4 regions of the Hydrogenophaga sp. RWCD_12 genome follow, and region 3 is predicted to be linked to each of the others. Evidence: predicted binding sites of a transcription regulator. Region 3 holds the regulator's gene; each other region holds the start of a gene.
What was found. The regulator sigma-54, encoded in region 3, starts transcription at its own class of promoters, with help from an activator protein. The targets are predictions, from matches to a motif close to TGGCANGNAANCTGCTTT.

Region 1 (7,880 bases), 310 kb from region 3:
TCAGCGGATGGCTGCGCAGGTAAGGGAACGAGCCGTCGTCGTTCAGGCGGGCGGCTTGCTGCAGCTTGTCGAACATGCTCACGAAGCCCTGGCCCTCGAAGCCGGCGCCGGTCAGCACGCCGAACCCGACGCGGTCGGCTTCGCGTTCCATGTCGCGCGAGAAATTGAGCTGGTTCTGGATCGCGACCGCCTGACTGCCAGCGATCGCTGCGTTGGCCACATCGACGTTCGAGCGCGCAGCCAGCACGCCCAGAATCATCGCGCCCATGAGCCAGGGCGCCATCTGGTCCTGCTTCGACAACATACGCGCAATGTGGCGCTGAGACACGTGGCTGAGCTCGTGGGCCATGACGCTGGCCAGCTCCGGCGCCGTCTCGGTGACCGCGATCAGGCCCAGCTGCACGCCCATGTATCCCCCAGGCAGTGCGAACGCATTGACGCGCTTGTCCCTGGAAATCAGCAACTGCCAGGCCAGCCGGTCCGACAACTCCGGCGGGATGTCGCCCCGAGCGCGCGCCGCGCCCAGCAGAGGTTGCCACAACACGTTGAGGTAATCGACCAGCACCGGATCGTCGAGGTAGTCCGGGTCACGGAAAATGTCGCGCGCAATGCTGTCGCCCAGCCGCCGCTCGGCGGCGATCGACATACCGCTCACATCGCCCAGCGAGGGGAGCGCGGCGTTCTGGGCCCAGGAGGCCGGCAGAGGTGTCAGCAGGACCGAAGCAGCCACCACCCATGCCAAGGGCCGCGGCCAGAAGGGAGCACTGCCCGAACGGAAGCGGAGATTCATCCCCGTATGATGCCGCCAAGCCCCAGTGGTTTCTGTAAAGCCCACGCAAAGTAGTACCGCCATGACCGACACACCCAAGACCACGGCGTCCAGCCCGCTGACCCATTTCGACGCCCAGGGCCAGGCCCACATGGTCGACGTCTCGGCCAAGGCCAGCACCCACCGCGTGGCGGTCGCCGAAGGCCGGATTTCGATGCTGCCATCGACACTGGCGCTGATTCAGAGCGGAACAGCCAAGAAAGGTGACGTGCTCGGCATTGCCCGCATTGCCGGCATCCAGGGCGCCAAGAAGACCAGCGACCTGATCCCGCTGTGCCACCCGATTGCGCTCACGCGGGTCGCGGTCGAATTCGAGGTCGATGAATCCGGCAACAGCGTGCTGTGCCGCGCGACGGCAGAGTGCACCGGCCAGACGGGCGTGGAAATGGAGGCGCTGACCGCCTGCAGCGTGGCCCTGCTGACCATCTACGACATGTGCAAGGCGGTCGACCGGGGCATGACCATCGGCGGGGTCAGGCTGTTGGAGAAGAAGGGCGGGAAGAGTGGGGTCTATTCCGCCACTTGACCGCCATTGCCGGTCAGCGGCATTCCGACGGCATGTATTTCGCAGGGATGGCATTTGCCGCAGGCACGACCGTATTGTTGCCAAGGCCCCGTCCGGTGGATGCGCCGTTTGTCGTTGAGACACATGCCCAGTCAATGGCACCCTGAGAAGTCGCGGATGGGATCCCCACTACCCCTCCATTGGACGCATTCGGCGCAAGGTTGAATGTGTGCCCGTTCAACCCAATGGGGATGCCATTTCCAGCAGTTCCTGCCAAAGCAATCGAGACAATCCAGTTGCCTGCTCCCGCTGGAAATGCTGGGCAATTCGCCCCAATTGGAGGAACGCCGCCTCCCGCTGCGTTATATACACAATAGTTGTGGACGTACTTGGATTGCTTTTCGGAAAACGGAATGTCGTTTATTGCCTGAGACCCAGCCTGCAAGCCGTTGGTTCCGTTGGACTGAAAGGCCTCGCTCAGCAGTGTCTTGGCCGCCACCCCGGCCACTATTGCCTCAGAAATCTTAGACCGAACAGTGTAGTCCTGATAAGCTGGGAGCGCCACGGCTGCCAATATGCCGATAATTGCAACCACAATCATCAATTCGATGAGTGTAAAACCTTTCTGTGTTGTACGCACAATAAAACCCCTTTAAAATCCATCTCCTTTGGCGAAGCCCTGAATTCCCCCATTCCTATCCAACAAGGCAACCCAGTCTTGGCGACCCACAACAGGCAAAAGAGTCAGGTCGCTCAGCGCAATCTTGTTAACACTTGCCAGTTTTTCCACCGACTCCCTTTGGTCGGGAAACTTTTGCAAAAATGGCTCTAATGGTCTAGCACGAATAAGAGAGGCCTTTGCAGCGCCCCCCTCGTATGGAACATAGAACTCCGGGCGTTCGGCATAATCCCGACCCCCAACGATAGACTCAAAAAGAACCTTGTTCTTCTCATGCACACTATTCGGCGAGCGCAAAGCCACAGTCCTGACGCCACCAAAGGCAAAGGGACGTAGGTCGGTGGGCAGCAACTTAAGAGCTTCGTGGTCGATGTCCGCCGACATCACAACTTTGAACCGATCCACTTCCAGTGCCAAATAGAGAGGTCGAGCTTGCCAAGTGGTCCAGACGCCATAGCTCAGAGCCAGTAGTTGCACAACCACCACAAGACTCAAATCGATCCAGAGCTCTTGCCTTGGTTTGGCAGGGTTGAACAACACAAAGGTCAGCAATGGCCCACACACCACATCCACGGCGATGACCAACATAAAGAGCTCTCGCCCTCCTGATAGCTCACGGTACGGATAGGGATACCAGAGCCCAAACACGATTGCTGCCGCAATGACTGCCAGGGCGATGCTGCCGAGCAAATGAACACTCGCCGCCTTTGATGCCACCCGGTATCTCGAGTCAAATTTCATGAATTAATCTAAACAACGCAAAAGCAAGTAAGTTATTACACCCAAAATCACCCAAGCGCTCTTTTGGAACTCTTCACGATGACCCAATATTCAACGGCATTCTGAAGGCATAAACTTCGCTGGAACAGGATTGGCTGCAGGAACCTGGTTGTTGGTCAGCGCGCGCCCAGTGGAGGCCACATTCGTGGCGGATGTGCAAGCCCAGTCCACTGCGCCTTGTGCGCTGGCGACCGGCACGCCAAACACACCAGCGTTTTGCACGTTCGGAGCCAGATTGAACGTAAAGCCGTTCAGGTTAGTGGGAATGCCATTGCCAGCAGTTGCTGCCAACGCAACAGAGACTACCCAGTTGGCAGCGCCCGGAGCGAATGCCGGGCAGTTAGCTGCCGTGGGAGCGCCGCCTTGCGCGTTGTTGTAAACGCAATAGTTCATGACGTACTTGGACTGCTTCTGGGCAAACGGGATGGCGTTGATGGCAGCGGCAGCACCATCGAGGCCTGTAACACCGTCGGACTGGAACGCTTCGCTCAGCACACCCTTAGCGGCCGAACCGGCGATCACGCCTTCAGAGATCTTTGCACGCACCGTGTAGTCCTGGTAAGCGGGCAGAGCCACAGCAGCCAGAATACCGATGATGGCCACCACGATCATCAGTTCGATCAAGGTGAAACCTTTTTGCAGGGAACGATTCATAACACTCTCCAAGACGGCTTAGTTGAACGGTACGAGATCAATGCACAGAGCGTGCCAGTCAAATGAGACTCATATTAGAGAATTTTCGATTCTTTCCGACCAGAAGGTGACTATTTCCGGCACTATCGCCCTCGACGAGTGACAACTCTTGTCACCATGTGCTGAACTGTCACTCACGACCTTAGCCAAGATACAAACCGTTGATAAAGCCATCGAAGCACTAAACCAAAAAAGAGCGCCGAAGCGCTCTTTCTGATGATTGAAATACGTGGCAGATCAACGGCACTCAGAAGGCATGAACTTGGCCGGAACTGGATTGGCTGCAGGAACCTGGTTGTTGGTCAGCGCGCGCCCAGTGGAGGCCACGTTCGTGGCGGAGGTGCAAGCCCAGTCCACTGCACCTTGTGAGGCGGCGACCGGCACACCAAACACGCCGGCGTTTTGCACGTTCGGAGCCAGATTGAACGTGAATCCGTTCAGGTTGGTGGGAATACCGTTACCGGCAGTAGCAGCCAAAGCCACCGAAACAACCCAGTTGGCGGCGCCCGGAGCGAATGCCGGGCAGTTGGCTGCCGTGGGAGCGCCGCCTTGCGCGTTGTTGTAAACGCAATAGTTCATGACGTACTTGGACTGCTTCTGGGCAAACGGCGTGGCGTTGATGGCAGTGGCTGCACCATCGAGGCCTGTAACACCGTCGGACTGGAACGCTTCGCTCAGCACACCCTTGGCGGCTGAACCGGCGATCACGCCTTCAGAGATCTTTGCACGAACCGTGTAGTCCTGGTAAGCGGGCAGAGCGACCGCAGCCAGAATACCGATGATGGCCACCACGATCATCAGTTCGATCAGGGTGAAACCTTTTTGCAGGGAACGCTTCATTGAAAACTCCTTGAGGGGTTTGTGGGTTGGAACGACTACACCTCAGCAGAGAGCGTGCCAGGCAGAACTGGCTGCGTTTTCGAGCGCTTTTTCACGCTTAGCTGGTGGCCAGTGACGATTTGTGTCCCGCGTGACCAGCGGCTACTGACAATTTTTGTCATCGACAGTTCGATGAGCAAAAATTGTCAAAGGTCAAAGGTCTGTCCGGCACTCAGCCAGCGGATGTCGTGGCGGACATCCGAGGCGCGGTTGGGCGTCTCGTCGAAGCGCCGGATCTCATCCATGATCAGGCCGGTTTCGGCCGGCTTGGTGTGGGTGATGTAGATCGGAAAGCGCCGCTCGCGATCGATCTGATCCAACTCCTCGGCCAGCGTGCTGGGGGACAGATGCAGGCTGCGCTGGGCCAGGGCCTTTTCCCGGTCGCTGAACGCCGTCTCGATGATGAGCAGCGCGACATCAAGGCGGTTGATGCGTTTCCAGAAGGCAGGATTGCGCTCGGTGTCGCCGCTGAATACCCAGTGCCCGCTCGGGCTGTCCACCGCATAGCCCACCGCCGGGACGGTATGTACCGCCGGCAGCACCTCCACCCGCTTGCCACCCACCAGAAGCTGCTCCCCGACGGTGATCGGCACAAAGCGCATCAGCGGGGTTTCCACACTGGGAATGGCCGCGAAGTCGGGCCAGATCAGGTTGTTGAAGACATGGATCTGCAGGGCGGAAATGGTGCCGGGCAGCGCATGAACCGTCAGTGGCGGAGCGCCGGCCGCCAGACGCTGGGCCGCAACGGCATCCAGCATCAGCGGCAAGCTGGCCACATGGTCGAGATGGGAATGGGTCAGCAGGACATGGTCGATGCGGGCCATTTCCTCCAGGCTGAGGTCTCCGACGCCCGTGCCGGCATCGACCAGGACGTCGTCGTCCAGCAAAAAGGAGGTGGTCCGGCAGCCATGGGCAATGGCACCTGAGCAACCCAGCACACGTACCCGCATCGATATTCCCGTCGGTTGGTCTGAGAAGGCGGTCTGCCCGTTATTTGGTATCGAACGAACTCGCACCATCCCAGTCCTGGGGCAGCGGAGACTGCTTCATGGAGCCTACCCGTTCGGTATAGAGCCGGTAAAGGACTTTTTTGGCATTTCTCGCGCGCAGTTCCCCCAGATGGGTTTCGCACGCACCCCAGTCTCGTGTCCTCCAGGCTTTGCGCACCAGTTGCCACTGGTGCAGCTCTTCGGCCAGGGCCGTGTCGGGCACGCCAGCCGCCAGCGGCGTGTGGATCGCCACCGCCTGCGCCTTGCCCTTGACCCGCACCAGATCCAGTTCCTGCCAGACGAAGCCGGGTGCCTTGCGGCGGGTGGTTTCGCTGGCAACGATCGACACACCGTAGTGCTTGGACAGACCTTCCAGTCGCGACCCCAGATTGACCGCATCGCCGACGACGGTGTAACTGCGGCGCACGTCGGACCCCATGTCACCGACGCACATTTCGCCGGTGTTCAGACCGATGCCGACTGCAATGTCCGGCAACCCGGCATTCTGGCGATCGGCATTGATGCGCTCGATTTCCTGCGACATGCCCAACGCCGCCCGCACAGCCAGCGTGGCGTGCTCGGCCGTGTCGACCGGCGCCCCCCAGAACGCCATCACGCAGTCGCCCATGTACTTGTCGATCGTGCCGCGGTGGCTGCGGATGACGTGGGTCAGGCGGCTGAACACCATGTTGAGCAGTTCCTGCAACTGCGTGGGCGACATCGTCTCCGCGCTGGCGGTGAATCCACGCATGTCGCAGAACATGACCGTCATCTCCCGGGTGGTGGCGGTCATGCTGTAGCGGTCCGGATCCTTGACCATCTCGTCGACCAACTCGGGCGGCACGTAGGTGCCAAACAGCTGCGCCAGCTCGCGCTTGGCCCGGCTCTCGACCAGGTAGCCGTAGCTCATGTTCACCACGAAGGCCAAGCCCGCCATGACCAGCGTGGTGGCCATGGGCAGAGCCAGCCCGTGGGCCACATACAGCCAGGTGTTCAGGCCAACCACCGCACCGATCACCCCGATGCTCAGTACGACGGCCCGGGTTGCACTGAGCAGCGGCAACCCGAGCGCGAGCAACAGTCCGGCCAGCAACATCAGCACGGCTTCGTAGCCAGCGGCGTAATCGGGTTTGCTGATCAGGCGCCGGTCCAGCAGGCCGGAAATCAGGTTGGCATGCGTCTCCACGCCCGGGTAGGCCTCTCCCACCGGCGTCGCCCGCAGATCAAGCAGGCCGGGCGCGGTGGTGCCAATCAGCACCATTCGCCCCCCCAGTTCTCCCTTGGCCAAACGGCCGGAAAGCACATCCCCAGCCGAGACATAGCGGAACGATCCGCCCTGCGGCCCACCATTCCCCCGAAACGGCAGCAGCGCCGTCAGGTGGTCGTCGACCGGGATCTTCTGGCTCCCCTTGTCGGAGCGCAGCACCAGACTGCCCGGTGCCGGTTCACCACTGACCAGAGACCCGGGTTCAATGGCCGGCTGTCCCAACCACAACCGGTACATGGCCAGGGCCAGTGACTCGTAGTAGGCACCCTGGTATTCGGCCATCAGGGGCAGGGAACGGACCACGCCATCGTTGCCCGGCACGGTGTTGAAGAAGCCCGCCGCCGGAGCCGCCTCGGCCAACGGCGCGATGTTGGCGCCATAGCCGGTCCAGTGAAGGGCCTGGATATGACCACCGGCCTGGCTCTCCTTGCGCCAGGCCGGCGCCGGCAACTGCCCGGACGCACGCGCCTGTGCCTCACTGGAGAAGTAGTAGCCCATGACCACTGGCCGCCCGCGCAAGGCATTGGCCAAACGCTGGTCGTGATCCAGCTGGGGCCGCAGCCGGTTCAGCTGATCGGCAAATCCCGGCTGGTCGCGAAGTTCCTGCCGGACCAGCCGCTCCAGCTGGGGCAGCCCCGTGCTGCGATCCGCTTCGGCAAACACCGTGTCGAAGCCCACCAGCGCCACGCTTTGCTGCACGAACAGCTGGTCAACCAGCTCGGCCATGCGGTCCCTCGGCCAGGGCCATTGACCGATTTCGGCAAGGCTTTTCTCGTCCACATCAACGATCACGATCCGTGGATCCAGCGTCCCCGGCATGGTCCAGCGCAGACGCGCGTCGTAAATGATGTGGTCCAGGCGCTGCAGGATGCCCAGAGGCAGCACGCCGACCACGTGCAACAAAGCGAACAGCAAGGGCAGCAGCGTGACGGCCACACGGGGGCCGTGTCTGCTCAGCGCCTGCATGAAACGTCGCGGGAAGAGGCAGGCACCCGTTCAGCGCGCCTGCGGGTACATCCGGTCAGGACTGCACGAACTGCATCTGCGTGCCGGCCAGCTCGATCAGGTCGCCGTTGTGCAGGTTCACCGCTTCGGTGGTCAGGGCGGTGCCGTTGATGGTCGGTTTGACCGCACCCTCGACCAGCGCCACCACATAGCCGTGCGGCCGGCGCGTGATGGCCGCCACCGCCACCCCAGGCTTGCCGATGGTGGTGACCACCTTGACCAGAGGCACCTCGCGGCCTGCAGCCGCGCCAGAC
Region 2 (7,880 bases), on a different contig from region 3:
GCTGCTTGGCGCTCTGCTGCAGGAAGTAACGTGTGAGCATCGGCACGTCTTCGCGCCGCTCGCGCAGCGCTGGCAGACGCAGGCGGATCACGTTCAGGCGGTGGAACAGGTCTTCGCGGAAGCCGCCTTCCTTGACACGCTGCTCGAGGTTCTGGTGGGTCGCGGCGATCACACGCACATTGGCCTTGACCGCACTGTGGCCGCCGACCCGGTAGAAGTGCCCGTCCGACAGCACGCGCAGCAGACGGGTCTGCAAGTCGAACGGCATGTCACCGATTTCATCAAGGAACAGCGTGCCGCCTTCAGCCTGCTCGAACCGGCCACGGCGCATGGTCTGCGCACCGGTGAACGCACCGCGCTCGTGACCGAACAGCTCGGACTCCAGCAGGTCCTTCGGAATCGCTGCGGTGTTGATGGCGACAAAGGGACCGTCGGCACGCGGCGAGTGTTTGTGCAGCGCGCGGGCGACAAGCTCCTTGCCGGAGCCGGACTCGCCGGTGATCAGGACCGTGACCTGGCTCTGCGAGAGGCGACCGATGGCGCGGAACACGTCCTGCATCGCGGGTGCCTGGCCCAGCATCTCCGGTGCCCCGGCGACCGACTCGTGCGCCACTTCCTCGCGCTGGCTTTCTTCGACCGCGCGGTGGATCAATTCCACCGCCTTGGGCAGGTCGAACGGCTTGGGCAGATATTCGAAGGCACCGCCCTGGAAGGCGGAGACCGCGCTGTCCAGATCGGAGAACGCGGTCATGATGATGACTGGCAGGCCAGGCAGCTTTTCCTTGACCTTCTCCAGCAGGTCCAGACCCGACCCACCCGGCATGCGGATGTCGCTGACCAGGATCTGCGGCCCTTCGCTCTCGGGCGTTTCGTTCAGTGCCTTGAGGACCTCCTGCGGATTGGTGAAGCTGCGCGTCGGCAGGTTCTCGCGCAACAGCGCCTTCTCCAGAACGAAGCGGATCGATTGGTCGTCATCCACTATCCAGATCGGCTTCATGTGTGCGTCTTCCCTTCCTCAGTCGAGGCGTTTCGGTTTCATGGCAACGGAATCAGCAATTTGAAATCCGTGTGGCCAGGCGCGCTTTCACATTCGATCAGTCCGTGGTGCTGCTGCACAAAAGTCTGCGCCAGGGTCAGCCCCAGCCCGGAACCACCTTCGCGCCCCGACACCAGCGGGAAAAAGATGCGGTCCTTGATCGACGCGGGCACGCCCGGCCCGTTGTCGATCACATGCAATTCCAGTGCCAGCCGGTAGCGCTGCTTGCCAAAGGTCACCTGCCGGTTGACGCGGGTGCGCAGCGTGATCTGCGCATCGCCCGCTGCCATGCGCTCGGACAAGGCCTGTGCGGCGTTGTGCGCGATGTTGAGCACCGCCTGGATCAGCTGCTCCTTGTCGCCGCGGAACTCGGGAATCGAAGTGTCGTAGTCACGGATCACCTTCAGCCCGCGCGGGAACTCGGCCACGATCAGCGCCCGCACCCGCTCGCAGACTTCGTGGATGTTCACGTCGCCCACCACGTGCGGGCGGCGGTGCGGCGCCAGCAGGCGATCGACCAGCGACTGCAGGCGGTCGGCCTCGTGGATGATGACCTGCGTGTATTCGGTCAGCTGCTTGTTGTCGAGCTCCAGCTCCAGCAGCTGTGCGGCCCCACGGATGCCACCCAGCGGGTTCTTGATCTCGTGGGCCAGGTTGCGGATCAGCTCCTTGTTGGCCTGCGCCTGGTCGATGAGGCGTTCCTCGCGTTCCTGCCGCGTCTGCTGCTCCAGCGGCAGCAGTTCGACGATCACCTCACCAGGCACCTCGGTCTGCGCCACAACCACATGCACTGGCAGCGGATCGTGGGACGTGCGCTTGAGCCAGGCGTCGTAGCGCAAGGCGGCGAACTCGTTGACACGGGCACCCGACAGCGCGTTTTCCAGCAGCTGGGGTTCTGTGAAGCAGTCCTGGAGCTGTGCCCCGCTGATGCTGCGGCGGGAGATGCCCAGGGCATCTTCGAGTGCAGCATTGGCAAACAGCACCACGCCGTCAGATCCCACCACCGCAACCAGGGTGGCGAGCAGGTCCAGCGAATGAAACCGGCTGTGTGCCGATGAGGGGCCGAGAGGATCCCGGACGTTCGACGTCGCGTCGAGGCCGAGGGGCGAAGAAGGGGGTGAGGCGTGCTTGGTCAAGCGGCCTATTTTGCGGCACTTTCCGGCGCGCTTCCCGCGCCAGACGGCACGGGCGCAGCCGAAGTCGGTGTTCCACCCATCCGCGAGAGCTCGCGGCGCAGACCATTGACATCTCCCTCGGCACGCGTCACCGCAGCCTTCAGCTCGGCCACGCGATCGATGTAACGCTGGTTGTTGCGCGATTCGATGCCTTCCTTTTCGGGCTGCCCATTGGCGTAGGCCTTCTGCGCCTGCGACAGCCGTTCTTCGGCCTTGCGCAACTCGGCGTCGAGGATCTGGCGGGCGTCGCTGTCGCGAGCGCGCTGCTCGGACGAGTCATTGCGCGGCGCTGCCTTCGGCGCAGCAGACGACGGCGCGGTGCGCGGAGCAGCCTGGGGCGCGGTTCCCTGCACGATGGTGATATTGCCGCCTTCCATGACCTTGCAGCCCTTGGCCTTGGCCACCGTGGCATTGTTGGTGTACTCGTTGCCGCAGCGATAGATGCGCTCCTGCGCCATGGCCGTCGACAGACTGGCCGCCATGGCGATCAGGGCAAAAGCCTTCAACGAATCAACTGCAACGAATCTGGACAACACGGGTACTCCCAGCGCTAGGGGCGCAAACGTCAGCAATTTTCAGTATGACGAAAAACTCGCGCGATATTGCCAGAGCCCGACCGGAAATCCATGGTTTGCGGGCGGAAGGCACAAAAAAAGGACGGCCGGAGCCGTCCTTTTCGCGGTGAGCACCCGGAACCCGGGTGGCCCATCACAGGCTGTAGTACATGTCGTACTCGACCGGCGCCACTTCGATGCGGGCGCGGTTGACTTCGCCCATCTTCAGCTCGATGTAGGCATCCAGCATGGAGTCGGTGAACACGCCACCCTTGGTCAGGAAGGCTCGGTCCTTGTCCAGGTAGTCCAGCGCCATGTCCAGGCTGTGGCACACGGTCGGGACCAGCTTGTCCTCTTCCGGCGGCAGATGGTAGAGATCCTTGGTGGCAGCTTCGCCCGGGTGGATCTTGTTTTCCACGCCATCCAGACCGGCCATCAACAGCGCCGAGAAGCCCAGGTACGGGTTCATCAGGGGATCGGGGAAGCGGGCTTCCACGCGACGGCCCTTGGGGTTGGCCACGTACGGGATGCGGATCGAGGCAGAACGGTTCTTGGCCGAGTAGGCCAGCTTCACCGGGGCTTCAAAGTGAGGCACCAGACGCTTGTAGGAGTTCGTGCCGGGGTTGGTGATGGCATTCAGGGCACGGGCGTGCTTGATGATGCCGCCGATGTAGTACAGCGCGAATTCCGACAGACCGGCATAGCCGTCGCCAGCGAACAGGTTCTTGCCGTCTTTCCAGACCGACTGGTGCACGTGCATGCCAGAACCGTTGTCACCGGCGTAGGGCTTGGGCATGAACGTAGCCGTCTTGCCGTAGGCATTGGCAACGTTGTGCACCACATACTTTTGCAGGATGGTCCAGTCGGCGCGCTGCACCAGGGTGCTGAAGCGGGTACCGATCTCGTTCTGGCCAGCGCCTGCCACTTCGTGGTGGAACACTTCGACAGGGATGCCCAGCGATTCGAGGATCAGGGACATCTCGGCGCGCATGTCCTGCGTGCTGTCGACCGGGGGCACGGGGAAGTAGCCGCCCTTGACGGTCGGACGGTGGCCGCGGTTGCCACCTTCGAGCTTGGCACCCTTGTTCCAGGGAGCTTCGTACTCTTCGATTTCGTAGAAGGTGTGGCCCGGAGCGGTGCTCCAGCGCACGCCGTCGAACAGGAAGAACTCGGGTTCCGGTCCGAAGAAGGCGGTGTCGCCCAGGCCGGTGGACTTCAGGTAGGCCTCGGCGCGCTTGGCGATGGAACGGGGATCGCGGTCGTAGGCCTTGCCGTCGGCGGGCTCGAGCACGTCGCAGGTCAGAATCAGCGTGGTCTCTTCGTAGAACGGATCGATGTTGGCCGTGTTCGGATCCGGAATCAGCTGCATGTCAGAGGCTTCGATGCCCTTCCAGCCAGCGATGGAGGAACCGTCGAACGCATGACCCGAAACGAACTTGTCTTCATCGAAGTGGGACACGGGCACGGTGGTGTGCTGCTGCGCACCACGGGTGTCGGTGAAACGGAAATCAACGAACTTGACTTCGTTGTCCTTCACCATTTGCATCACGTCTGCGACGGTCTTTGCCATCAAATACTCCTGTTGCTGTGTGGGTGGAAAGTGAAATTCGACGTGGACACGAAGCAGTTTTTGTGCCACTGCGATGCCCTGGGTTGCCTGCGCAACGCGGGGCGTGAACTCCATTTGGGATTATGGCGCAGCAACACGGGTGGTCGCCCCAGCAGCGCAAGCGCAAACGTGCCAGCGTCACGCCAAAGGAATGCACCGTTTATGTGCATCCAGTCAGCGCCGCACATGGTTGGTGCAACTCTTCAGCGCACCATTTCAGGGCCCAGCTCGGCGCCAAACTGACGCAGTCCGTCGAGCATGGCCACAAACGCGAGCGCGACACTCTCCGGATCACCTTTGACCCCCAGTTCGATGTGCCGGCCGTGTTCCGGGTGATCGACGCTGGGCAGGCTGAACACCTTGACCGGATGGTCCCTCTCGATCGTTTCCATCAACGGCGTGAGGCTGGCTTCCATCGCACCCTTGACCACCACCGAGTGCTCCTGCCAGGCCCCGCGCCGGTGCAAATGTGCGTATGGGCCATCGAGCAGGGACTCAATCATCGGCCACGCCATCACGGGAAACCCTGGCACGAAATGGACCGTTCCACCTCCCGGTCCGTCGCAGCTGAAACCCGGAATCTTGTTGTAGGGGTTGGCAATGATGCGGGCGCCCTGCGGGAACACGCCCATGTTGAACCGGTGCACGTTGTCGGGGCGGTCAGGGTCATAGGTCTCGCCGCGCTCAAGTGCCAGGTCCTTCATGCGCTGCTCGATCAGATCGCGGGCCTCTGGGTGCAGCGCAAGCTCCGTCCCCAAGGCTGCAGCCGCGCATTGCCGGGTGTGGTCGTCGGGAGTCGCGCCTATCCCCCCGCAGCTGAAAACGATGTCGTTGCCCGCAAAGGCGTCGCGCAGGGCGGCAGTGATGCGCTGGCGATCGTCGCCGATGCAGCGCACCCAGGCCAGCGACAGCCCGCGGGCCGACAGCAGCTCGATCACCTTGGGAAGGTGCTTGTCGGCGCGCTTGCCGGACAGGATTTCATCGCCAATGATGATGAGCCCGAAGGCGGGAGCAGAAACCGAAGTTTGTTCCATGGTGCTTGTCAGGACTGGGGCGGAGGCAGCTCGCCACCGGCCGCGGACTGCGCAGGAGGTATCGCTGCGCCGATGGTCTGGCCAGGGACAGCGTCCACGATGTCCACGGCCACCTGCCCCCGCAGCTTCTGCAGGGCCGTCAGGCAGAAATGGGCGAACCAGAGCGAGGAAAACGCAAACACCAGGGTGTAGATCCAGATCGCCACCGGCACCAGCAGCGGCGCCAGCGCCACAAACATGGCGCCGGATGCCCACAGCAGGCTGGGTGCTGCACCCAGATAACCACTGATGACACCCATGGCCAGCAGGCTGCCACGGTGCTCGCGCAAGATGGTCTTTCGCTCGGCGCTGCTGGCATGGATGGACAGTGCGTCGAAGGCAAACACACGGTAAGTCAGCCAGCCCCAGATGAGTGGCGGCAGGATGAGCACCAGCGGCGGCACCAGCCAGAACGGCATCGACAGCACCAGCGCCACGGCAGCCACCACCGTGGACCCCAGCGACCAGGCCAGACTCACCCACAGCGAGCCACCCTTCTTCTTCTCCAGTTGGGCAAAGCGGCGCTGCCCCACGAGGTCCACCATGGCGGGCGTCATGAAAAACGCCACCAGCAAGAGACTCAGCAGCACGATCACCGGCGTCGCCAGCACCAGCACCACCAGCGGCGCGAAAACAGTGCGCAGGTAGCCCAGTCCGACACCGTCAAGCCAGCCCAGGAAGCTCTGCACCAGGGACCAGGCTTGCAGCCAGTCGGACACGGCCTGAACCGCGAAGTCCCAGCAGAAATACCCCAACCCGAACGACAGCGCCACCATCAACACGAGGGGCAGGAACGAAAGGCCAATCACCCGCGGATGCATGCAATACGCCACCGCGCGCCAGAACGAATCGAACAGCTGAGTCATCCGGTCAGAATACAGGTTTTCGCTGCGGTCCGGCGCAGCCACGCCCGAGGAGAACCGATTGGACAGTGTCGACATTCACGGTGTGCGGCTGGAAGTTGCGCACATCCCCGGCTCCCCAGAACTGGCCCCCCTGCTGTTCCTGCACGAAGGTCTTGGCAGCGTGTCCATGTGGGCGCAGCGGGGCCGGGACTGGCCACGCGAGATCTGCGCCGCCACGGGCCGCGCCGGCTGGCTGTATTCCCGCCGGGGATACGGCCGGTCCGACCCGGTGGCTGATGTTCGCGGACCATCCCGGGTTGAAGGCCACTGGCATGTCGGCCGGCACGAGCCCGACTACATGCACCGCGAAGCGCTCGATGTGCTGCCGGAACTGCTGCGCAGGCTGGACATCCAGCGACCTGTGCTGATCGGGCATTCGGACGGCGCCACCATCGCCCTGCTGCATGCCAGCCGCCTCACGGTCTCTGCCTGCGTGGTGATGGCGCCGCACCTGTTTGTCGAGGATGTCTCGATCCGGTCAATCGAACAGGCACGGCAGACCTACCTGTCCGACCCGGGTGAGCGCGGCATGCGACAAAGGCTGGCCCGCTACCACCTGGACGTCGACAACGCCTTCTGGCAGTGGAACGATGTCTGGCTCAGCGCCCCCTTCCGGGCGTTCGACATCCGCGACGATTGCCGGTCGATCCGGTCTCCGTTGTTGGCCATTCAGGGCATGGACGACGAATACGGCAGCATGGACCAGCTCGCCGCCATCCTGCAAACGGTGCATGGAGCCTCCCTCCTCGAGCTGCCGGACTGCGGTCACAGCCCACACCGGGACCAGCCCGATGCGCTGACACGGGCCTTGACCGGTTTCTTGCGGAATTTGCCCTGAAACGTGGGCATATCCCACATTCGCGGGATATGCCGCTGACCCGGGTTTGGGCACAATTCCCGGTTTTCAGGGCTTCGTCCGCTCGGCGACTGCCCCGACCTGCGGACATCTTCTGCCCGTGGGCCAACCTTCTCCCCGCTTGTGCATCCGCCAGGCCACGGCCAGGCGACGGCTGTCCGAAGTACGCCGCCACCACCAAGAAATTCACGCTATTCCCGACTCAGATTGCGACACTTACCCCCTTCTTACCGGCCGATTCAATACATTTGGTAACTCTGCTTTCCGATTCTTTCCATGACCTTTCTGAGCGAACCTTGGCTGCTGGCCCTGCTCGCGCCTGCCCTTCTGGGGGTCGGCGCGCTGCTGTACCGTGCCTGGGATGCGCGCAAGACCAAGGCCCGGCGGAGGATTCCCAAGCAGTGGCCGTTGGACACCCGCGCCATCGCCAACACCGAAGAACTTCAGGTCTGGCACTGGCTGGGGCGTGCGTTCTACGACCATCACGTGATGATCAAACTGCCGGTGACCCGCTTCACGCTGCCGCGCGACCGGGAAGAAGGCATGGAGTGGTACCGCCTGCTGGGTGGTGTCTACAGCACGTTCACCATCTGCAAGACCGACGGCCGCGTGGTTGGCTGTGTCGATGTGCCGGGCCGCGCTGGCATTCCCAGAAGCACCCGGCAAATCAAA
Region 3 (7,880 bases):
CCCTTGTCCTCGCGCCATCCCCGCTTGAACAGAGGCTCACCCGAGGTGTCGATGTACAGGCTGACCGTGTCGGTGGTCAGGTGGGCATAGAGGCGCACGTCGGGCCAGGTGGTGTTGACGCTGGGCCGCTCGCCGCGCCGGTCGCGGAATCGGTCGCAGACCGCGTCCTTGATCTTCAGTGCCGCGAAGTTCAGGCTCTTGAGCGGACTGTGCTGGGCCGTGACCTCGACCTTGATGGTCTGCTGCGGCGTGAACCAGATTTCCCAGGCGACCTCGCTGGCCGCGGCATACAGGTCGTTCTCGCTGCGGTAGCCGCCGTGCCAGAGCTGCACCAGCACCCGCTGCGCCAGGCGGCAATGCAGGTTGAGCTTGAGCGCATCGCGCCACGAAGCCTCCAATGCCACGCCCGCGCGCCACTTCTGCACCTCGGTCGCGCCGGTGATGCGCGTGACCTCGGCGGCCAGGTAGTCCTCCACGCCAGCGGCGCAGGGGAGGAAGAGTTGAAGCTGGTTCATGAATGGAAACCTAACGAACAAACACCGCACGTTTGGCACAGCCCCTTCCAGCGTGCACCACGGAACCGGCTTTGCCGGGCCGTTGGTGCAGCCCCCTGGGGGGTGACGCGAAGCGGCGCAGGGGGTTACAAAGCTTTCCGAAGGTTCGCGGGCGCGATGCGCAGTGCCTCGCGGTATTTCGCGACCGTGCGGCGCGCGCACTCGATGCCCTGCTCCTTGAGCAAGTCCGAGAGCTGGTTGTCCGACAGAGGCTTGGAAGGCTCTTCGGACGCGATGAACTGCTTGAGCAGGGCGCGCACGGCCGTGCTCGACGCGTTGCCGCCGGTCTCGGTGCCAAGCGACGAGCCGAAGAAATACTTGAGCTCGTAGGTGCCGAACGGCGTGGCCATGTACTTGGCGGTGGTCACACGGCTGATGGTCGATTCGTGCAGTCCCAGCTCGTCGGCGATCTCGCGCAGCACCAGCGGTCGCATGGCGAGTTCGCCGTGCATGAAGAAGTTGCGCTGGCGTTCGACGATGGCGCTGGAGACGCGCAGGATGGTGTCGAAGCGCTGCTGGATGTTCTTGATGAACCAGCGCGCTTCCTGCAGGCGCTGCTGCATGGCCGCGTGGCCCGCTTCGCCGCCGCCATCGCGACCGCGGCCACGCATGGCGTTGGCGTACACATCGTGCACCCGCAGGCGCGGCATGACCTCGGCGTTGAGCGTGACCTTGAAGCCGCGGCCGGCGCGCGTGACGATCACGTCGGGCACCACGACGTTGCGCTCGACATCGACAAAGCGCCGGCCTGGCTTGGGTTCCAGCCGCGCAATCAGCGCCAGGCCGGAGCGCACAGCCTCGTCGTCCTGGCCGGTGGTCGCGCACAGGCGCTTGATGTCGCGTTTGGCGATCAGCTCCAGCGGCTGCTCGCAGATCGCCAGGGCCGCGCGGGCCGCGGGCGTGTTGCGCAATTCCAGGATCTGCAGCCGCAGGCACTCGCCCAGATCGCGGGCACCGACGCCGGAGGGTTCCATCTGCTGCAGCCACTGCATCGCCGTGCCCAGCCGCTGCTCGATGGCTTCAACTTCTTCGAACGGCGGCTCGGTGTCGGCCGGGACCTGCGCCGAGGCCGTCAGGCGCCAGCAGGCGCGCGCCAGGTCGTGCAGGCTTTCTTCGAGGTAACCGTCGTCGTTGAGCGACTCGATCAGGAAATACAGGGCGGCGGCGTCTTCGTCGGACAGCCGCAGGCAGCGCGCCTGCTCGTGCAGATGGTCCTGCAGGCTGACCGGCTCGCGGGCCAGTTCGGCCGCGGTCGCGGTTTCATCGTCGCCGCCGGAGGCATTGTTGTTGCGCGCGGGCGCGTCACCGCCCCACTCGCTGTCGTCGGGCGCCATCTCGACCGTGCCATCGCCTTCCCAGCTCTCTTCCACGGGCGAGGCCCCGTCGAGGCGGCTCTCGACCTCGTCAGCGGCGCCACTCTCGGACGATTCGGTCGTCGATGTCCGGGTGTCGGCCTCCGGCAGGCGCGGTTCCGGCGCAGGCTGCGCAGCCTCCGCCAGTTGGTCAGCCGCTACTACTGGCGCGTCGACCGTGTCGACACCAAATTCCTCGCGCTCGGCCGTTTCTTCGCCGCGGTCCAGGAACGGGTTCTCGTCGAGCATCTGCTCGACTTCCTGCGCCATTTCAAGCGTGGACAGCTGCAACAGCCGGATCGATTGCTGCAGCTGGGGAGTGAGGGCGAGATGCTGCGAAACCCGCAGCGAGAGACCTTGCTTCATCCGCTCAGTGCATCACATGCGGAAGTTTTCGCCGAGATAGACGCGGCGCACTTCGGCGTTCTCCACGATCTCGGCGGACGTGCCGCTGGCCAGCACCTGACCATCGCTGATGATGTAGGCGTGGTCGCAGATGCCCAGGGTCTCGCGCACGTTGTGGTCGGTGATCAGCACACCGATGCCGCGCGACTTGAGGAAGCTGATGATGTGCTGGATTTCCAGCACCGCAATCGGGTCGATGCCGGCAAAAGGCTCGTCCAGCAGGATGAAACGGGGACGCGTCGCCAGCGCACGGGCGATCTCGACCCGGCGGCGCTCACCGCCAGACAGCGCGGGCGCCGGTGAAAGGCGCAGATGGTCCACCCGCAGGTCCTTGAGCAGCTCGTCGAGCCGGCTGCGGATTTCGTCTTCCGACAGCCGCTCGCCCTGCTCGTTGTGCTGCAGTTCCAGGACGGCGCGCACGTTTTGCTCGACCGTGAGCTTGCGGAAGATCGATGCTTCCTGCGGCAGATAACCCAGACCCAGACGGGCGCGGCGGTGAATCGGCAGGGATTCGATACGCTCACCGTCGAGCAGGATCTGGCCGCCGTCGGCACGCAGCAACCCGACGATCATGTAGAAAGAGGTCGTCTTGCCAGCGCCGTTGGGGCCGAGCAGACCGACCACCTCACCCTTGTCGACGGACAGCGAGACGTTCTTGACCACCTTGCGGCTGCCATAGGCCTTCTTCAGACCATGGACCTCCAGGCGGCTCTGTCCCGCCACAGCGCCCTGTGGGCTGGCGGCAATTGCGGTCACTTCTTGGGCTCGGTGATCTTGACGCTTGGACGTAGCGTGGCCGGCTCGGCCGGCTGCTGGGGAGGCGGTGTCTTGCCGGCCTTTTCCTCTTCGGGAATCGGCGTCAGCATGGCGCGCACGCGACCGGAGGGGTTGGCTGCTGTCTTGCTGTCAACCCCGCCCTTGACGGTGAACACTTCGGTCTGGCTGTTGTAGAGAATCTCGCTGCCCACGCTCTGGTCGTTGAGCTGCGTACCGCGGTAGCGGCGCAGCACGGCGCGGCCAGTGAACAGCACGGTCTGGGCCTTGCTGTCGTATTCGATGCGGTCGCCTTCGCCCTCGATCCACTCGTCCAGGCCTTCGCGCTTCTGGCGGAAGAAGCCGGGGGTGGCGGGCGTACCCACCAGCAGACCGAGCTGGTTGCCCTGGGCATCCTGGCGCACGTCCAGCTTGGAGCCGCGCATGACGATCGTGCCCTTGGTCAGCACCACGTTGCCGTTGAACACGCTGGTCTGGCGGTTCTCTTCGTAACGCAGGGCATCGGCCTCCACGTTCATGGGCTTGTCCTTGTCGGCTTTTTCCGCCTGCGCCACCCAGGGCGACAGCAGGCCGACGGCCGCAACAAACAACCAGGCGATCGGGCGGGAGGGTTTGACGTGTTGGTGCATGGCTTTTGGGGGCACAGATCTTGCATTCATTGTAGCGGTGCCAAGTGCAATTCGTGCCCTTGACAAGAGATGATTCCTGCCTGGAAACGGCAAGGCCCGCTCGGAGCGGGCCTTGTGCGATGCGAACGGGCCGATCGGTCAGCCCTTGCGGGCCTCAGCGATCAGCGAATCGGCCACCAGGAGGGTCTTGGGACCCTGACCCGGGATGTAGAAACGCCCGGCGATGCCCAGGGCGGGCGTGCCCTCGACCTGATAGGCGTCCTGCAGGCCCACGGCCTTCTGCGCCGACTTGACCGCCGCACCGTCGTAAATGGCGCTGAACTTTTCGCGGTTGACGCCCTGCTTTTCCACCCAGGCCAGGATGGCCGGCGGCGTGGTCAGCGGTAGGCGCTCTTCGTGGTATGCCTTGAATACCTTGCCATGCAGTTGCTCCAGCAGGCCCATGGCTTCGAGCGTGAAGTAAAGGCGCTGCATCGGCACGAAGTTCTGGTTGAAGGCCACCGGCACGCGGCGCACGGTCACATTCGCCGGCTGCTTCTTGATCCAATCGCTGAACACCGGCTCGAAATTGAAGCAGTGGATGCAGCTGTAGGCAAAAAACTCGACCACCTCGACCTGGCCTGCCGGGCTGTCGGTGGGGGCCGGCTTGGCCAGCCTGGTGTAGTCCGTGCCTTCCTTGAAGGCGACCCGCTGTGCCATGGCGGGCGACAGGGCCAGCCCTGTGGCCGCTGCGGCACCGGCAACCATCAGGCCACGGGAAAAATCTCGACGTTGCATGGATTCAAACTCCTTGAAATGACCCGGTTCAGGCTCGCCGGACCGGGAAAAGTTCCCCCGGGGCTGGCGCGGGGTTCAGCGCTGCACCCGCACCAGTGCGGCTTCGACACCGTTGGTTTCGAGCTGCTCGCGCGTTGCATCGGCCATGCCCTTCTGGTTGAAAGGTCCCATGCGCACCCGGAACACCTGGCGGCCAGACTGTTCGCGCTCGGTGATCGACGCTTCCATGCCCAGCATCGCCAGGCGCGCTTTCTGCGCCTGTGCCTCTTCGGCCGACTTGAACGCACCAGCCTGCACGAAATAGCTGAACGGATCGGCGCCAGCCGCCGGCGCCGGATCGGCTCCCGCCGCACCGGTCTTGGCCTTCACCAGATCGCCCAGCGGGTCGGCGCCTGGCTTCGCGGCCGCGGTGTCGGCCGGCTTGGCGTCGGGTTTGGCAGCGGCGTCCTTGTTGTCCTTGTTGTCCTTGTTGTCCTTGGCGTCCTTGGTGGAAGCCGCGTCGGTTCCAACCGGTACCTCGGGGGCTGGCGGCGTGGGCAGCGGCGGCGCCTTGTTGACCAGCCCGGCGTTCGGGTTCCAGCCTTTGTTGCGCTCGGCCTCGGCCGCGTCTTCGGCGGGCTTGCGCGTCACGCCCCGGTCCACGAACGGCACCGGCACACGGGTCACGTACACCGCCACCGACAGGGCAAGCCCCAGACCGATGAGCAGGCCGACGACGAAGCCGACCAGGGTTCCGCCACGCTGTCCGTGGGCCTGCGGGAAACGAGTGTTCATGGATCGAGGGTTCTCACATCTTCTGCGGGGCACTCACGCCCAGCACAGCCAGGCCATTGTGCAACACCTGCGCGGTTGCCCGGACAAGGGCCAGGCGCGCCAGCTTGACCTTTTCGTCGTCCACCAGGATGCGCTCGGCGTCGTAGTAGCTGTGGTAAGCCGCGGCCAGTTCGCGCAGGTAGAAGGTCACGTCGTGCGGCGCGAAGTCGTTGGCCGCCGAGGTCAGCATGGCCGGGTACCTGGCCAGCAGCAGCATCAGCGACTGCGCAGCCGGCGTGTCCAGCGGGGAGAGGTCGACACCGGCCAGCGAGGCCACGTCACCGCCCCAGGCGGCCAGCACCGAGCAGATGCGCGCGTGGGCGTACTGCACGTAGTAGACCGGGTTGTCGTTGTTCTTCTGCACCGCGAGGTCGACGTCGAAGGTGTATTCGGTGTCGGGCTTGCGGCTGAGCAGGAAGAAGCGCACCGCGTCCTTGCTGGTCCACTCGATCAGGTCGCGCAGGGTCACGTAGCTGCCGGCGCGCTTGCTGATCTTCACCTCCTCGCCACCGCGCACCACACGCACCATGGTGTGCAGCACGTAGTCGGGGTAGCCCTGGGGAATGCCCACGCCCGCGGCCTGCAGGCCGGCGCGTACGCGCGCAATCGTTCCGTGGTGGTCGGTGCCCTGGATGTTGATGACCTTGGTGAAGCCCCGTTCCCACTTGCTGATGTGGTAGGCCACATCGGGCACGAAGTAGGTGTACGAACCGTCGCCCTTGCGCATGACGCGGTCCTTGTCGTCGCCGTAGTCGGTGGACTTGAGCCACAGCGCGCCGTCCTGCTCGTAGGTCTTGCCGGCGTCCACCAGCTTCTTCACCGTGGCCTCTACGCGGCCGCTGGTGTAGAGGCTGGATTCGAGGTAATAGTGGTCAAACTTCACCTGGAAGGCCTGCAGGTCCAGGTCCTGTTCGTGGCGCAGGTAGGCCACGGCGAACTGGCGGATGCTGTCGAGGTCGTTCACGTCGCCGCTGGCGGTGAACTCGCGGTCGTCGGCGTGCACAGTCTTCTTCGCCAGGAAGTCGTTGGCGATGTCCTGGATGTAGTCGCCGTTGTAGGCGGCTTCGGGCCACTCGGCGTCGCCAGGCTTGAAGCCCTTGGCACGCAGCTGCGTGCTGGTGGCCAATGTCCCGATCTGTACGCCCGCGTCGTTGTAATAGAACTCGCGGTGGACGTTCCAGCCCTGGGTGCTGTAGAGGCTGCAGATCGCGTCGCCCAGTGCGGCCTGGCGGCCGTGACCCACGTGCAGCGGACCGGTGGGGTTGGCGGACACGAACTCGACCATGAGGCGCTGGCCGTTGGATGGCTGCACGCCGAAGCTGTCACCGGCCTGCAGCACCTCGGTCACGATGGCCTGCTTGGCTGCTGGCTTGAGGCGCAGATTGAGGAAGCCAGGGCCAGCGATTTCGATGTCGGCGACCCACTGCTGGTAGACCGGCAGGGCCAACAGTGCGGCCTTGAGCGATTCACCGACCTGGCGCGGATTGAGCTTGAGCGGCTTGGCCAGCTGCATGGCGGCCGTGATGGCGTAGTCGCCGTGGGCAGCCACCTTGGGGGATTCGAAGGCGGCCTTGTCGCCGGCGCCGGGCGAGAGCTGGTCCAGCGCCTGTGCGAGGCCGGCCAGCAGTTCCTGTTTGATCTTGAGCATAGGGCAGCGATTTTAGGTGGCGGGCGACCCGACACCGTCAGACGGTGCTCTGGAAAACCCGGGGCACCCCGTCAGAAAGCCTTAAGAAAAAAAGGTGTATCGTGCCTGCGCCCGATCCCGGGCTCATTCCTACCCAAAGGCAAGACATGAAACATCTGCTGACCCTGATCGCCCTGACCGGTTCCCTTTCCATGGCCATGGCCCAGACCGCAGCCCCCGCTGCTGCCCCGGCCAAGGCGCCTGCTGCTGCGCCCGCTGCTGCTGCAGCACCTGCCGCCGCCAAGGCCCCGGCTGCTGCGCCCGCCGCCGCTGCGCCTGCTGCTGCAGCCGCTGCCCCGGCCGCGGACAAGAAGCCGACCGAGCAACAGAACCGCATGAAGACCTGCAACGCCGACCCGAAGGCCAAGGCCCTCAAGGGCGACGAGCGCAAGTCGTTCATGAAGTCCTGCCTCTCCGGCGACGAAGCTGCCGCCGGCGGCAACAGCCAGCAAAACAAGATGAAGACCTGCAACGCCGACGCCAAGACCAAGGCGCTCAAGGGCGACGAACGCAAGAAGTTCATGAGCACCTGCCTGAAGGGCTGACCTCCCTGCGCCGCTGAGGCGGCTTCCCCCCTGCTGCGCGGGGGGACCACACCTGCGGACCGGCGGAGCCGGATCCGCGGTGTGTCTGGATCGGGCATGCGCTCCGACCTCTGCCCGGCCAATCTCCCGATGCTGTTCAGTTTCTTGCCTGCGGCAGTGCCGTGTGTGCCGCTTCCTTGACCGCCTGCGTGAGGCGTTGTGCCGACAGCGGTTCCCGCGCCCAGTGTTGCCAGTACAGGGTCACGTCCACCGTGGCACCCGGCAACAGTTCCTGCATCCCTGGCCTCCCCGGCAGGTGCTGCTCGGGCACCATGCCCCAGCCCAGTCCCAGTTCGATCGCTTTC
Region 4 (7,880 bases), on a different contig from region 3:
CGGCCGGCAGGTTGCGCATGGCCGCGCCGTTGCCGGCGTCGCCTTCGTTTTCGGGGGCCACCAGGCTGCCTTCGTGCATGAAGCGCAGGATGCCGCGGCGGCAGGTGTTGCCGCAGTCGACCGGGCCGGCGCGCCACCAGGCGAGGTAGGCGTCGCCGATGGCGCGCAGCAGCAGGTCGTCTTTCCCGTCCCGCAGTTGGGCGATGCCGCCGACGCCACCGGCCAGCAGGGCGTCGCCCAGGGCGAGGCTCATGGTGGTGTCGTCGGTGACCTGGCCACGCGGTAGCTTGAGCCAACCGCCGCCGACGATGTCGCGGTGGGTGCCGTACTGCAGCAGGATCTCGCGCGGACGCATGAATTCGACGGTGGCGCCGAGCGCGTCGCCGATCGCCAGGCCCAGGTAGGCGCCCAGCGCCTTGTCGAAGCGGGCGTGAAAGCCATTGACGTGGGGCTCAGACATAACGCGCCACCACCTCGTAGTCGCCGCCGAGCGCGAGCACTTCCTGCTCGCCCTGCAGCACCTGGCCCGGCAGCAGGCCGGGGAACACCAGCACCTTGCAGGCCGGCACCTGCGCCTCGAACACCCAGTCGCCGAAGCAGCCGGCGTCGTCGGCCGAGAGGCTGAACGAGACCAGGCTGTTCAGGCGCACGGTGCAGTGGCGATTGCGCAGCGATCCCGCGACGAGCTGCTCATCGCAACGCGTGCTGCCGCGCCACAGGCGCAGGTGTTGGGCGGGTGCGGGTGCCACGCCGGGCAGGCCGAAGCGCTGCAGCGCCCACTGGCAGAACTCGTACAACAGGTCCAGCTGCTGGTGGATGTTGTTGTTGTGCAGGCGGCTGGAGGTCTTTTCTTCGAGGTAGGTGATCCAGCCCGGCGAGGGAAAACGCTGCAGCGGCTGCTTGTGGTGGAGGGGCACCAGGCCGAAACGGCTCTCGACCCAGCCCTTGAGCACGGCACCGGCCGCACCGCCGTTGTCCATGCCCCAGCCCTGCAGCAGCTTGCGCCAGCTGCTGCGCCAGCGCCGCCGCTCGGCCGGGTCGAGCGTGGCGGCCTCGTGCGCGGCTGGGGCGCGCAATCCGAAGGCGATGTCCAGGTAGTGCACGAACACCTCCGACGCTTCGTTCAGGCTGGCGCAGCGCGCCAGCAGGCCGAACAGGCCCGGGTGCGTCTCGCGCGTGCCGGCGATGGACAGGGGAACCGGGTGCGCGTTGAACGCGGTGCCGGCCAGCACCCGGGTCGGCACGCCGACCAGGTTGGTGCTGTACCAGCGGTGCGGCTGGACCGGTTCATCGTCCATCGGCGCCAGGCGAAGACAAGAGTCCTGACGGGCTCAGACCGGCCGGTTCTCGTTGACGTTGCGCACCGGGCCCATGAGCGCCAGGCCTTCGTCGTAGGTGATGGTGTCGAAGGTGACGTCGTACTTCATCGCGGCGTCGGCCACGGCGTCGAGCTTGCCGGCGGTGTCCTTCTTCTTGAGGTCGCCCTTCTCCAGGTAGAGCAGTTCGAGCATCTCGTTGTAGACCGTGTTCTCCAGGATGGGCAGCACGTAGAACATCGCGCCCTTGTACGGCACCTGGTACTTCTTGGAGATGTCCATGTTGTCGCAGAACAGGAAGTACTTGCCGCCGGCGCTGAGCGTGTCGCCCAGCACTTCGGCCACGTCCTTCAGCGACGCGAATGACAGCAGCCAGCCGCAGAAGAACGGCAGCTGCGGCTCGCCCACGCGGGCCACGGCCATCACCTGGTCGCACTTGAGCTCGGGCGGGCGCGCCTCGTCGGCCATCTTGTCGGCAAAGCGCAGCGCCAGTTCACCACGGAAGCCGAAGCGGCCATCGACGTGGGTCGGTGCCTTGAGCACCGGGTTGAGCATGCGGCCTTCTTTTTCGAGGCGGGCGAAAGCGGTGTCTTCGATGGCGGCGGGCGCGGTCAGCGTGGTCATGGCGGTTCCTGTGGTGTGTGGATGGGAAAGGCTCGCCCTGCTGTCTGCAATGAACGTACCAACCCCGACAAACCCTCGCGCGCGCGAGAAGGCGCTGCAAACCCGACACAAGCGGCCGTGAGGTCCCCGACAGGCGTGCCGTTTGCGACGTGGCCGGCCCGCTTTGTCGGGTTCGGAACAAAGCCGAAAAGGCGCTCTCCAGCGCCGCAGAAATGGTGATTTCCCTCGGGAAAACAAGCACTTGGCCCATGTCGGCACGCGGCTGCAACGGCATGGCACGGAAGCTGCGAAGGGGTGGCTGCGCGGACTCAAGTCCTGCCGATGCGTGATCCGATAACAAGAGCAATGGGCACGTCAGGCTGAACTGGTCGCGGTGTATCGCAACCTTGGTTTCAACCCCTACTTGTTTGGAGTACTGACATGGCTAAGCTTCGTCAAATCGCCTTCTACGGCAAAGGTGGCATCGGCAAGTCCACCACTTCCCAGAACACCCTCGCGGCCCTGGCCGAGATGGGCCAGAAGATCCTCATCGTCGGCTGCGACCCCAAAGCCGACTCGACCCGCCTGATCCTGCACGCCAAGGCACAGGACACCATCCTGTCGCTGGCCGCTGAAGCCGGCTCGGTGGAGGATCTGGAGCTCGAGGACGTCATGAAGATCGGTTACCGCGACATCCGTTGCGTGGAATCCGGTGGCCCGGAGCCAGGCGTCGGCTGCGCCGGCCGCGGCGTGATCACCTCGATCAACTTCCTGGAAGAGAACGGCGCCTACGAAGGCGTGGACTACGTCTCCTACGACGTGCTGGGTGACGTGGTGTGCGGCGGCTTCGCCATGCCCATCCGCGAAAACAAGGCCCAGGAAATCTACATCGTGATGTCGGGCGAGATGATGGCCATGTACGCGGCCAACAACATCTCCAAGGGCATTCTGAAGTACGCCAACTCGGGTGGCGTGCGTCTGGGTGGCCTGGTCTGCAACGAGCGCCAGACCGACAAGGAACTGGAACTGGCCGATTCGCTGGCCAAGATGCTGGGCAGCCGCCTGATCCACTTCGTGCCGCGCGACAACATCGTGCAACACGCCGAACTGCGCCGCATGACCGTTCTGGAATACGCACCGGAATCCAAGCAGGCCCAGGAATACCGCACCCTGGCCCAGAAGGTCCACGGCAACGCTGGCAACGGCACCATCCCCACCCCCATCACGATGGACCAGCTGGAAGACCTGCTGATGGAGCACGGGATCATGAAGACCATCGACGAGTCCGAAGTCGGCAAGACCGCCGCCGAACTGGCCGCCTGATCTCCACAGAGGACCGCATCCGGTGCGCCTGCGTGGCGCACCGGATCGCGGACCCCAGAACCACCCACCATCCACTGGAGTGTTCCCATGACCGCCACCGTTGAAGAGCGCAAGGCCGCCAACAAGGCCCTGATCGATGAAGTGCTGAAGGCCTATCCCGAAAAGATGGCCAAGCGCCGTGCCAAGCACCTGAACACGTACGAAGAGGGCAAGCCCGATTGCGGCGTGAAGTCCAACATCAAGTCCCTGCCGGGCGTGATGACGATCCGCGGCTGCGCCTACGCCGGTTCCAAGGGCGTCGTCTGGGGCCCCATCAAGGACATGATCCACATTTCCCACGGTCCCGTGGGATGCGGCCAGTACAGCTGGGCCGCCCGCCGCAACTACTACATCGGCATGACCGGTGTGGACACCTTCGTGACGATGCAGTTCACCTCCGACTTCCAGGAGAAGGACATCGTCTTCGGCGGCGACAAGAAGCTCGACAAGATCATCGACGAGATCCAGGAGCTGTTCCCCCTGAACAAGGGCATCTCGATCCAGTCGGAATGCCCGATCGGCCTGATCGGCGACGACATCGAAGCGGTGTCGAAGAAGAAGAGCAAGGAATACGAAGGCAAGACCATCGTGCCCGTGCGCTGCGAAGGTTTCCGTGGCGTGAGCCAGTCGCTGGGCCACCACCTGGCCAACGACGCGATCCGCGACTGGGTGTTCGACAAGACCGACCCGAACAAGCGTCCCGACTTCGTCTCCACCCCGTACGACGTGGCCATCATCGGCGACTACAACATCGGTGGTGATGCCTGGTCCTCGCGCATCCTGCTCGAAGAGATGGGCCTGCGCGTGATCGCCCAGTGGTCCGGCGACGGCACGATTGCCGAGCTGGAAAACACCCCCAAGGCCAAGCTCAATGTGCTGCACTGCTACCGCTCGATGAACTACATCAGCCGGCACATGGAAGAGAAGTACGGCATCCCATGGTGCGAGTACAACTTCTTCGGCCCGACCCAGATCGAGAAGAGCCTGCGCGAGATCGCCAGCCACTTCGACGACGCCATCAAGGCCAAGACCGAAGAAGTGATCGCCAAGTACAAGCCGCTGATGCAGGCCGTCATCGACAAGTACAAGCCGCGTCTGCAGGGCAAGAAGGTCATGCTGTACGTGGGCGGTCTGCGTCCGCGCCACGTGATCGGAGCCTACGAGGACCTGGGCATGGAAGTGGTCGGCACCGGCTACGAGTTCGGCCACAACGACGACTACCAGCGCACCACGCACTACATCAAGGACAGCACGCTGATCTATGACGACGTGACCGGCTACGAGTTCGAGCACTTCGTCGACAAGATCAAGCCCGACCTGATCGGCTCCGGCATCAAGGAAAAGTACGTCTTCCAGAAGATGGGCGTGCCCTTCCGCCAGATGCACAGCTGGGACTACAGCGGCCCCTACCACGGCTACGACGGCTTTGCCATCTTCGCCCGTGACATGGACATGGCGATCAGCTCGCCGATCTGGGGCCTGACCAAGGCGCCCTGGAAAGAAGCCGCCTGATCCCGCACACCATCCCGAACTGCCAAGGAGAGCGTCATGCCCCAATCAGCCGACAAGATCCTCGACCACGAACTGCTGTTCCGTGAGCCCGAGTACCAGGAACTGTTCAAGAACAAGAAGGAACAGTTCGAATACAACCACAGCGACGAGAAAATCGGCCAGGTCATCGAATGGACCAAGACCGAGGACTACAAGCAGAAGAACTTCGCCCGCGATTCGCTGACCGTGAATCCGGCCAAGGCCTGCCAGCCGCTGGGCGCCGTCTACGTCGCCAACGGTTTCCACAAGACCCTCAGCTTCGTGCACGGTTCGCAGGGCTGCGTCGCCTACTACCGTTCGCACTTCTCCCGCCACTTCAAGGAACCGACGTCCTGCGTCAGCTCCTCGATGACGGAAGACGCGGCGGTGTTCGGTGGCCTGAACAACATGGTCGACGGCCTGGCCAACGCCTATAACCTGTACAAGCCCGACATGATCGCGGTCAGCACGACCTGCATGGCCGAGGTGATCGGTGACGACCTGAACGCCTTCATCAAGACGTCCAAGGAAAAGGGCTCGGTTCCCGCCGAGTTCGACGTGCCGTTCGCCCACACCCCGGCCTTCGTCGGCAGCCACATCACCGGCTACGACAACGCGCTGCTGGGCGTGCTGCAGCACTTCTGGGACGGCAAGGCCGGCACCACCGAGAAGCTGGAGCGCGTGCCTGACGAGAGCATCAACTTCATCGCCGGTTTCGACGGTTTCGTCGTCGGCAACATGAAGGAAATGCGCCGCATCTTCAGCCTGTTCGGCGTCAAGGTGAATGTGCTGTGCGACCCGTCCGGTTCGTGGAGCACCCCGACCGACGGCGAGTTCCGCATGTACGAGGGCGGCACCACCAAGGAAGAAGTGATCGCCGGCCTGCACGCCAAGGCGACCATCGTGTTCCAGGAGTACTGCTGCGAGAAGACCAGCAAGTACATCACCGAGAAGGGCCAGGAAGTGGTCGTGCTCAACGCGCCCGTGGGCGTGGCCGGCACGGACGAATTCCTGATGGCCATCAGCCGCCTGACCGGCAAGCCGATCCCGGCCGAGCTGGAACTCGAACGCGGCCTGCTGGTCGACGCCATGGCCGACAGCCAGGCCCACCTGCACGGCAAGCGCTACGCCCTGTACGGCGACCCGGACCAGATGATCGGTTACGCGCAGTTCCTGCTGGAGCTGGGCGCCGAGCCGGCCCACGTGCTGGCCACCAACGGCACCGAAACATGGGCCGCCAAGGTGCAGAAGCTGTTCGACAGCTCGCCCTACGGCGCCGGCTGCAAGGTCTACCCCAAGCGCGACCTGTGGCACATGCGCAGCCTGCTGTTCACGGAACCGGTGGACTTCCTGATCGGCAACACGTACGGCAAGTACCTGGAGCGCGACACCGGCACGCCGCTGGTGCGCATGGTGTTCCCGATCTTCGATCGCCACCACTACCACCGTTTCCCCACCTGGGGCTACGAGGGCGGCATGCGCGTCCTGGTCAACCTGCTGGACGAGTTCTTCGAAGCCCTGGACGCGAACACGATTGTTCCGGGCAAGACGGACTACTCGTACGACATTATTCGTTGACCCCCCCCGCGCCGCGCTGCGCGCGTCACCCCCCAGGGGGCGCCGCTGGCGGCCCGGCAAAGCCGGTTCCGCGGCGGCCTGGATTGGGATCCCCTTGCTCACCCAGGTCGCTGCGATCCCGGACATCTCTTTCAGTGAGGGTCTTATGGCCAATGTGACTTTCAGTTCGCCGCGCATGAAGAAGGACCTGACGGTCTATGCGGTGGCGGGCGATACGCGGACTTTGCTGGCGGTGGCGAAGGCCAACAACATTCCGCTGGACTTCGAGTGCGAGAACGGCGAGTGCGGTTCCTGCCAGCTCAAGGTGACGGTCCTGTCGGACAAGACGCCGATCGGTGTCGCGCTGACCGAGAAGGAAAAGACGGTGCTGCGCTTTGCCGGCAAGATCACGCAGCAGCAGATCGAAGACGCCGAGACCAAGGACCTGCCGCCGCCGTGGCGACTGGCCTGTCAGTTCGTGGTGCGCAGCGAAGACATCCTGGTGGAGTTCTAAAAAAATGGCCAACACCCTCGTCAAGACCACGCAGGACGGCCGTTCGGTCGAGGTGATCGACGGCTGGGTGTGCCTCGCAGGACTCAAGGAGGCCGACACGCTGGTGCCGCTGATCGAGCACCCGAACCGCCAGGCGATCCTGGCCGCGGTGCCGGGCGCCACGCACATGGCGGGCCGGCTGCCGCTGACCCACGAAGAAGCCGCGATTGCGCAAGGCGCGATGACGGCCGAACAGCGCACCATCGACACCAGCCCGATGGCGATCGCGCAGCGCCTGCGCCGCGCGATCTGGGCCAAGGCCGTCGCCGAAGGCGTCGAGTGATCGGATCGCCATGATCTACGTCGTCGAATGTCCCCCCGAAAGCGAACCTGCGGCCTGGTTTGCCTACCACCTGGCCGACCTGTCGCGCAAGATCGCGGCCGACGACGCCTGCGAAGCCTGGGAGCTGTTCGACGAGGTGACGCCGCGCGCGCTGCTGGATGCGCTGGGGCATGAGCAGGTCGATGCCGCCGCGCGCACCGAATTCCCGTCGGTCTGCGCACTCGGCGACCAGTTCGGCTGGGACACCACGCTCTACCGCGCCGACCACCTGCTGGGGCGCGGTGTGCTCAGTCCCGATCCGGTGGACGAACGGGCGGCGCTGCTGGCGGCGCTGGCGGCGCGGCCCGGTGAGCACCGTGTCTACTGGTCCGACAGCGAAGCGGTGCTAGCCACCGAAGGTGCCGACACCTGGCTCTGCGACGCCACGCGCTGGCGCGCCCGCCACGCCCTGCACCAGCAACTGCTGTCGCTCGAAGTGCTGGCCGACAACCTCTGAAGGAACGTCCATGCTGCACCGCATGCAGTGCGACATCGTGCGGATCGCGGGTGAAACGATCCTGAAGCTGCTGGCGGAGCTGCAGAGCGAGGACGAGCTGTTCGCCAGCGAGGCCACGCTGCATGTGGTCGAGTCGCAGCTGCTGGTGATGTCGCAGACCCTGGCGCACCTGGCGCCCGA

Region 1: ACLIJ1_RS21435 (pilin) is a predicted target of sigma-54. The motif match lies at 3,487-3,504, and genes of this name have one in related genera.
Region 2: glnA (type I glutamate--ammonia ligase) is a predicted target of sigma-54. The motif match lies at 4,386-4,403, and genes of this name have one in related genera.
Region 4: nifH (nitrogenase iron protein) is a predicted target of sigma-54. The motif match lies at 2,214-2,231, and genes of this name have one in related genera.

The regions. Positions count from the first base shown of each region.
Region 1 covers NZ_JBKIXC010000006.1:47,676-55,555, reverse strand. The annotation lists gene ACLIJ1_RS21455 (M48 family metalloprotease) at 1-790, opposite strand, end outside; gene moaC (cyclic pyranopterin monophosphate synthase MoaC) at 852-1,355, shown strand; gene ACLIJ1_RS21445 (pilin) at 1,369-1,935, opposite strand; gene tfpZ (TfpX/TfpZ family type IV pilin accessory protein) at 1,987-2,754, opposite strand; gene ACLIJ1_RS21435 (pilin) at 2,845-3,447, opposite strand; gene ACLIJ1_RS21430 (pilin) at 3,724-4,326, opposite strand; gene ACLIJ1_RS21425 (3',5'-cyclic-nucleotide phosphodiesterase) at 4,512-5,315, opposite strand; gene ACLIJ1_RS21420 (CHASE2 domain-containing protein) at 5,356-7,587, opposite strand; gene ACLIJ1_RS21415 (FHA domain-containing protein) at 7,643-7,880, opposite strand, start outside.
Region 2 covers NZ_JBKIXC010000005.1:173,150-181,029, reverse strand. The annotation lists gene ntrC (nitrogen regulation protein NR(I)) at 1-997, opposite strand, end outside; gene glnL (nitrogen regulation protein NR(II)) at 1,036-2,067, opposite strand; gene ACLIJ1_RS19415 (hypothetical protein) at 2,178-2,693, opposite strand; gene glnA (type I glutamate--ammonia ligase) at 2,920-4,335, opposite strand; gene ACLIJ1_RS19405 (competence/damage-inducible protein A) at 4,578-5,408, opposite strand; gene ACLIJ1_RS19400 (EI24 domain-containing protein) at 5,417-6,313, opposite strand; gene ACLIJ1_RS19395 (alpha/beta fold hydrolase) at 6,372-7,190, shown strand; gene ACLIJ1_RS19390 (hypothetical protein) at 7,485-7,880, shown strand, end outside.
Region 3 covers NZ_JBKIXC010000006.1:362,327-370,206, reverse strand. The annotation lists gene ACLIJ1_RS22870 (THUMP domain-containing class I SAM-dependent RNA methyltransferase) at 1-515, opposite strand, end outside; gene rpoN (RNA polymerase factor sigma-54) at 641-2,272, opposite strand; gene lptB (LPS export ABC transporter ATP-binding protein) at 2,285-3,067, opposite strand; gene lptA (lipopolysaccharide transport periplasmic protein LptA) at 3,064-3,714, opposite strand; gene ACLIJ1_RS22850 (thiol:disulfide interchange protein DsbA/DsbL) at 3,853-4,491, opposite strand; gene ACLIJ1_RS22845 (SPOR domain-containing protein) at 4,567-5,265, opposite strand; gene argS (arginine--tRNA ligase) at 5,279-6,952, opposite strand; gene ACLIJ1_RS22835 (PsiF family protein) at 7,099-7,536, shown strand; gene ACLIJ1_RS22830 (HTH-type transcriptional regulator ArgP) at 7,673-7,880, opposite strand, start outside.
Region 4 covers NZ_JBKIXC010000003.1:537,473-545,352, reverse strand. The annotation lists gene draG (ADP-ribosyl-[dinitrogen reductase] hydrolase) at 1-460, opposite strand, end outside; gene ACLIJ1_RS14505 (NAD(+)--dinitrogen-reductase ADP-D-ribosyltransferase) at 453-1,298, opposite strand; gene ACLIJ1_RS14500 (hypothetical protein) at 1,332-1,940, opposite strand; gene nifH (nitrogenase iron protein) at 2,361-3,242, shown strand; gene nifD (nitrogenase molybdenum-iron protein alpha chain) at 3,330-4,793, shown strand; gene nifK (nitrogenase molybdenum-iron protein subunit beta) at 4,830-6,389, shown strand; gene ACLIJ1_RS14480 (2Fe-2S iron-sulfur cluster-binding protein) at 6,535-6,882, shown strand; gene ACLIJ1_RS14475 (hypothetical protein) at 6,887-7,204, shown strand; gene ACLIJ1_RS14470 (hypothetical protein) at 7,215-7,700, shown strand; gene ACLIJ1_RS14465 (hypothetical protein) at 7,711-7,880, shown strand, end outside.